Linked DNA regions of Sphaerisporangium rubeum. The protein of the gene in region 1 interacts with the protein of each later gene in a pairwise test. Links are inferred from orthologs where the notes say so. Each region holds a gene or a part of one and is shown on either strand. Other genes may lie near its edges.

Evidence for each region.
Region 2: the proteins of ligA (region 1) and leuS interact in binary tests that used the Escherichia coli proteins (3 or more experiments, as listed by UniProt). The link is inferred for Sphaerisporangium rubeum from one-to-one orthologs.

The regions. Positions count from the first base shown.
Region 1 is NZ_JACHIU010000001.1:6,394,102-6,397,544, reverse strand. Bases 205-3,336 are described here. They hold ligA (NAD-dependent DNA ligase LigA), read left to right. Parts: upstream 205-573; coding sequence 574-3,099; downstream 3,100-3,336. Other genes in these bases: BJ992_RS26950 (methionine synthase), read left to right, coding at 205-384. Outside these bases: more of BJ992_RS26950, read left to right, coding at 1-204; BJ992_RS26940 (encapsulin), read right to left, coding at 3,409-3,443. UniProt on the Escherichia coli protein: DNA ligase that catalyzes the formation of phosphodiester linkages between 5'-phosphoryl and 3'-hydroxyl groups in double-stranded DNA using NAD as a coenzyme and as the energy source for the reaction.
Region 2 is NZ_JACHIU010000001.1:2,235,841-2,239,245, forward strand. Bases 182-3,275 are described here. They hold leuS (leucine--tRNA ligase), read left to right. Parts: upstream 182-529; coding sequence 530-3,022; downstream 3,023-3,275. Other genes in these bases: lexA (transcriptional repressor LexA), read right to left, coding at 3,212-3,275. In the rest of the region: BJ992_RS09580 (hypothetical protein), read right to left, coding at 1-72; more of lexA, read right to left, coding at 3,276-3,405.

The DNA.
Region 1 (3,443 bases):
CTGGTGCACTGCTGCGCGCCGGGGGTGCCGTTCGATGTGCTGCGTGGGGCCGGGGCCGGTGGTCTTTCTCTCGATCTCTCCCTGCTGCGGCGCCGCGACGAGGACCACATCGGCGAGGCCGTCGAGGCCGGCACCGCCTTGTTCTTCGGCGTCGTCCCCGGCAGAGGCGGCACGCGGCTTCCCGACAAGGGGGTCGTCGCCAAGCCCGTCATCGAGTTGTGGCGCCGTCTCGGCTTCGACCCCGGCGCACTGGCGGCACAGGCGGTCCTCACGCCGTCCTGCGGCCTGGCCGGCGCCTCCCCGGCGTACGCGCGCGCCGCTCTGGCCCGCTGCCGTGAGGCCGCGCGTGTGCTGCGCGAGGACCCGGAGGATCGTGAGGACTGACTCCTGATAGGGGTGTATTGATGGGACTTGTGGGGCGATGGTGGTGATGGCGAGGTTCGTGGAGAAATGTCGGTGCCGAATGGCATGGTGGAAGTAACGATTCCCCAGGTAGAGCGGCCAAGCGGGGGTGCGGGAGCATGTCGGCGGCCGTAGCTTTTCTGCGGGGGACGAACGATGAGGGGAGACGGCATGGCTGACGAGGTGGAGAACGTTCCGGTCGAGGCGCCGGAGCGTGACACCGCACCCGCCGGACCGGCCAAGGACGCGGCGGACGTGCCGGAGCGCGACGCCGAGCCGTCCGGCTTGGTGGAGGACGCGGCGGACTCGTCGGAGCGTGCGGCCGGGTCGGTGGAGTCGTCGTCCGTGCCGGCGGTGGAGGTGTCCGGGGAAGGTGTCGAGCCGTCTGCCGCGGTGGACTCGTCGGTTGTGGACGGGTCGGAGCGTGGTGGTGGTGGGGCTCGATCTGATGAGGTCGAGGGTGTTCCGGTGGAGGCGTTGGAGCGGCACGCCGAGTTGGCCGAGTTGGCTGATGAGGCGAACTGGCGGTATTACGTGCTCGACGCGCCGACCGTCAGTGACGGCGAGTACGACGTGTGGATGCGTGAACTGCGTGAGCTTGAGGCGGCGCATCCCAGCCTGGCGACGCCTGATTCCCCCACGCAGAAGGTCGGCGCGCCGATCTCCACCGAGTTCGCGCCGGTCTCCCACCTCAGGCGCCTGGAGAGCCTCGACAACGCCTTCAACGACGCCGACCTCGCGGGGTGGCTGGCCAGGGCCGAGCGGCTGCTCGAGCGGGACCCGGCGCCGTTCCTGTGCGAGCTGAAGATCGACGGGCTGGCCATCGCCTTGGTGTACGAGAAGGGACGCCTGGTCCGCGGCGCGACCCGCGGGGACGGCCGGGTCGGTGACGACGTCACGCCGAACGTCCGCACGGTGGCCAACATCCCGCACCGGCTCAAAGGGGACGTGCCTGAACTGCTGGAGGTCCGTGGCGAGGTCTATCTCACGGTCGACGGCTTCGAGCGGCTCAACGAGCAGCTCGTCGCGTCCGGCAAGCCGCCGTTCGCCAACCCGCGCAACTCGGCGGCGGGTTCGCTGCGGCAGAAGGACCCGCGTATCACCGCGCAGCGAGCGTTGCGCATGATCGTGCACGGTGTCGGCGTGTGGGATGGCGGGCCGCCGTTCCCGACGACCCAGTCGGGTGTGTACGAGAAGCTGCGCGACTTCGGGTTGCCGGTCAGCGATCTGTACCGGGTCGTGCCCGGCCTCACCGAGATCACCGAGTTCGTCGAGCACTACCGGCAGCACCGTCACGACACCGAGTACGAGATCGACGGTGTGGTGGTCAAGACCGACCGCATCGAGCTGCAGCGGCAGCTCGGCTCCACCTCACGGGCCCCCCGCTGGGCCATCGCGTTCAAGTACCCGCCGGAGGAGGTCAACACCAAGCTCCTGGACATCCAGGTCGGTGTCGGCCGCACCGGCAGGGTCACCCCGTACGGCGTGATGAAGCCGGTGATCGTCGCGCAGTCCACCGTGGAGCGGGCCACGCTGCACAACGCCTCTGAGGTGGCGCGCAAGGGTGTGCTGATCGGCGACACCGTGGTGCTGCGCAAGGCCGGCGACGTGATCCCCGAGATCGTCGGCCCGGTGGTGCCGCTGCGCGACGGCACCGAGCGCGAGTTCGTCATGCCGACCCACTGTCCCGAATGCGGCACCGAGCTGCGGCACATGAAGGAAGCCGACGTCGACATCCGCTGCCCCAACGCGCGCTCGTGTCCCGCGCAGATCCGGGAGCGCATCTTCTTCGCGGCGGGCCGCGGCGCGTTCGACATCGAAGGCCTCGGCTACGTCGCCGCGACCGCGCTGACCGCGCCTGAGCCGCCGGAGGAGCCACCGGTGCGGACCGAGGCCGACCTGTTCGACCTCACGATCGAGCGTCTGCTGCCGATCCGCTCGGTGGTCCGCGACCAGGACACCGGCCTGCCGAAGACCGACCCCGAGACCGGCGAGCGCAAGATCGTCACGTTCTTCGCCAACATGAACGGCGAGCCGAGCAAGAACGCTCAGCACATGCTGGCGCAGCTGGAGAAGGCCAAACAGCAGCCGTTGTGGCGTGTCCTTGTGGCCCTGTCCATCCGCCACGTCGGCCCGACCGCCGCGCAGGCTCTCGCCATGTCGTTCCTCTCCCTGGATCGCGTCTTCGGCGCGTCCGAGGAGGAACTCGCCGCCGTGGAAGGCGTCGGCCCCACCATCGCCGCGAGCATCCGCGAGTGGTACGCCGAGGACTGGCACCGCGAGATCGTCGAGCGCTGGCGCCAGGCCGGTGTCCGCATGGCCGACGACCCGCCGGCCGCCGCCGGCCCCCAGTTCCTCGCCGGCCTCACCTTCGTCGTCACCGGCACACTGACCGACTTCACCCGCGACGAGGCGAGCGAGGCCCTCGCCGTCCGCGGCGGCAAGGTCACCGGCTCGGTCTCGAAGAAGACCAGCTTCCTCATCGCCGGCGAGAACGCCGGCTCCAAGTACGACAAGGCCGAGAAACTCGGCGTCCCCATCCTGGACGAGGAGGAGTTCCACACCCTCCTGCGGGACGGCCCCGAAGCCGTGACCCCCGTCGGGGACGTCGAGCCCGAGGACTCCGCCGACGAGCCGGCCCCGGCGGAGGCCGAGGCGGCGGAGACTCCACAGGAGGCCACTGTCGAGACCGTGTGACCGTACAACGGCTCCCACCGATGAGCCCGTCCTGGGTGAGGGCCGTGATCGGGTTCGCCTGACCGTGCCGCGCGGTGCGGTGCGGTGCCGTGCCGTGCGGTGCGGTGCCGTGCCGTGCCGTGCGGTGCGGTGCCGTGCCGTGCCGTGCGGTGCGGTGCCGTGCCGTGCGGTGCCGTGCGGTGCGGTGCGGTGCGGTGCCGTGCGGTGCGGTGCGGTGCGGGTTTTCCGGCTCGGCGAGGTGGGGGCCAGGGTTGTGTAGCCGTGTCGTGTGGTTTCCATGGTGCAGGGTGTGGTCGCCGCCTCGGGTGGTCAGGAGGAAGGCGCCGGTGATGGCGGGGCCCAGA
Region 2 (3,405 bases), 4.2 Mb from region 1 along the record:
CTCCGGCCACGGCGGAGGACTCTCCGGCCACGCCGGGGCCCGTGTGGGCCGGCTGGTCTGCTCAGGTGCCATCGCGGGCGAACCTCCCGAAATCATGCCCGGATTGGGGGTGCTCGGCATGATCTCATGTGGAGCGGGGTGGTCCGCAGGAGAATCGAAGAATGGTTCCCGCAGTCTCAGGCCGTGGGGATCGGTGGGCGGATCCTGCATCGGCAGGTCCTCCCCCGGGATTTCCAGGCCACGTCCTGGCCCATACGAGTTCACCACAGCGGAAAGCGTAAACTAAAGGTACATACGGGGCACAACGGATCTATCACCTTCGGATCGCTATGTGTGCTCATTCCGATCACTGGCGTCGGTGGTACTCCGAACGCCACGAACGCGCTTTGCGCGCTGCGCTACCCTTGAGCTATGCGTGGCGGGACCCTGCTTCTTGGCCGGCCGCGTCGAGCGCGCTGAGACGCGGGTCGACGCGGCTGCCCCTCGTGCTGAACGGGGGGTTTATTTATTGCCTCGGACCGATCAAGCCATCCGCGCCCCAGATGAACCGAAGGACGAGACCGTGAGCGACGAGCAGTACGATCCGCAGACGCTGCAGCCCAAGTGGCAGCGCCGCTGGGAGGAACTGGACCCCTACCGGGCCGGCGGGGAGGACGACGAGCGTCCCCGCAAGTACCTGCTCGACATGTTCCCCTACCCGTCCGGCGACCTGCACATGGGGCACGGCGAGGTCTTCGCGATCGCCGACGTCGTCGCGCGCTACTGGTTCCACAAGGGGTACAACGTCCTGCACCCCATCGGCTGGGACTCCTTCGGCCTGCCGGCCGAGAACGCCGCGATCCGCCGCAACGCGCACCCCGCCGAGTGGACGTACGCCAACATCGAGACCCAGGCCACGTCCTTCAAGCGGTACGGCATCTCCTTCGACTGGTCGCGCCGCCTGCACACCAGCGACCCCGGGTACTACCGCTGGAACCAGTGGCTGTTCAACCGCTTCTTCGAGCGGGGTCTGGCCTACCGCAAGGGCGGCCTGGTCAACTGGTGCCCGCAGGACCAGACGGTGCTGGCCAACGAGCAGGTCGTCGCCGGTCACTGCGAGCGGTGCGGCGCCGAGGTCGTGCGCCGTGAGCTGACCCAGTGGTACTTCAAGATCACCGACTACGCCGACCGCCTGCTGGACGACATGGCGCAGCTGGAAGGCGGCTGGCCCGAGCGCGTGCTGACCATGCAGCGCAACTGGATCGGCCGGTCCGAAGGCGCCGACGTCGCGTTCGAGATCGAGGGCCGCGCCGAGCCGGTCACCGTGTACACGACCCGGCCCGACACGCTGTACGGCGCGACGTTCTTCGTGGTGGCCGCGGACGCGCAGCTGGCCGAGGAGATCGTCGCACCGGAGCAGCGTCCCGCGCTGGAGGCCTACCGCGCCGAGGTCGCCAAGCTGAGCGACATCGAGCGGCTGGCCACCGACAAGGAGAAGACCGGCGTCTTCCTCGGACGGCACGCGGTCAACCCGGTGAACGGCGAGCGGATCCCGGTGTGGGCCGCCGACTACGTGCTGGCCGACTACGGCCATGGCGCGATCATGGCGGTGCCGGCCCACGACCAGCGCGACCTGGACTTCGCGCTGAAGTTCGGCCTGCCGGTCCGGGTCGTCGTCGAGACCGGCCTGCCCGACCCCGCCGAGACCGGCGCCGCTACGCCGGGGGAGGGCCGCCTGGTCAACTCCGGGCCGCTGGACGGGCTGACCAAGGCCGAGGCCATCGCGCGCATCGTCGAGATCCTCGGCGAGCGCGGCACCGGGGCCGCCGCGGTCAACTACCGCCTGCGCGACTGGCTGCTGTCCCGCCAGCGCTACTGGGGCACGCCGATCCCGATCATCCACTGCCCCGACTGCGGCGAGGTGCCGGTCCCCGACGACCAGCTGCCGGTCACGCTGCCCGACCTGCGCGGCGAGGCGCTGGCGCCGAAGGGTGTGTCGCCGCTGGCGAGCGCCACCGACTGGGTGAACGTCGCGTGTCCCAAGTGTGAGGGCCCGGCGCTGCGCGACACCGACACGATGGACACCTTCGTCGACTCCTCGTGGTACTTCCTGCGGTACTGCTCGCCGCAGCTGGAGACCGCGCCGTTCGACGTCGAGCAGGTGCGCCGCTGGGGGCCGGTCGACCAGTACGTCGGCGGCGTCGAGCACGCGGTGCTGCACCTGCTGTACTCGCGGTTCTTCACCAAGGTCCTGCACGACATGGGCATGGTGGACTTCACCGAGCCGTTCCTGCGCCTGCTCAACCAGGGGCAGGTCGTCAACCAGGGCAAGGCCATGTCCAAGTCGCTGGGCAACGGCGTCGACCTCGGCGAGCAGATCGACAACTTCGGGGTGGACGCCGTACGGCTGACCATGGTGTTCGCCGGGCCGCCTGAGGACGACATCGACTGGGCCGACGTGTCACCGGCGGCGTCGCAGAAGTTCCTGAGCCGGGCCTTCCGTGTGATGGCCGAGGCCGGGGCCGCGTCCGCGCCGGGGGCCGGCTTCTCCGGCGGCGACATCGAGCTGCGCAAGGTCGTGCACCGCACCGTCGACGAGGTGACCCGCCTGGTCGAGTCGCACAAGTTCAACGTGGCGGTCGCGCGCACCATGGAGCTGACCACCGCCGCGCGCCGCGCCATCGACAGCGGCCCTGGCGCCGCCGACCCGGCGGTCCGCGAGGCGGCCGAGACCCTGGCGGTGCTGCTGTCCCTGGTCGCGCCGTACTGCGCCGAGGAGGGCTGGGAGCGTCTGGGCCACGGCCCCACGGTCGCGACGGCCCCCTGGCCGGTCGCCGACCCCGCTCTGCTGGTGCAGGAGTCGGTCACGTGCGTCGTGCAGGTCGCCGGCAAGGTGCGTGACCGCCTGGAGGTGCCACCCGGCGTCTCGGACGCCGAGCTGCAGGAGCTGGCCCTGGCGTCGGACAAGGTGCGGGCCTACCTCGACGGCAGCCCGCGCAAGGTGATCGTGCGCGCACCCAAGCTGGTCAACATCGTCCCCTGAGGCCGGCATCACGGCCGGCACCATGGTCGGCATCACGTCCGGCATCACAGTTGGCACCATGGTCGGCACTGAGGCCGGTCGCCACTGCGGCCGGCACAGGGCCAGGGAGACACCGAAAAGCCGGGTCAGCCACTGCTGACCCGGCTGGTGGTGGTCCGACCCGGCGGGGGGCGGCCTGGCGGGGTGGGCTCAGAGCTTGCGCAGGACGGCGGTGACCTTGCCGAGGATCGTGGCCTCGTCGCCGGGGATGGGGTCGTACACGGCGTTCTGCGGGACCAGCCAGACGTGGCCGTCCTTGCGCTTGAAGGTCTTCACGGTGGCCTCGCCGTCGATCATCGCGGCGACGATGTCGCCGTTGTCGGCGACCGGCTGCTGGCGCACCA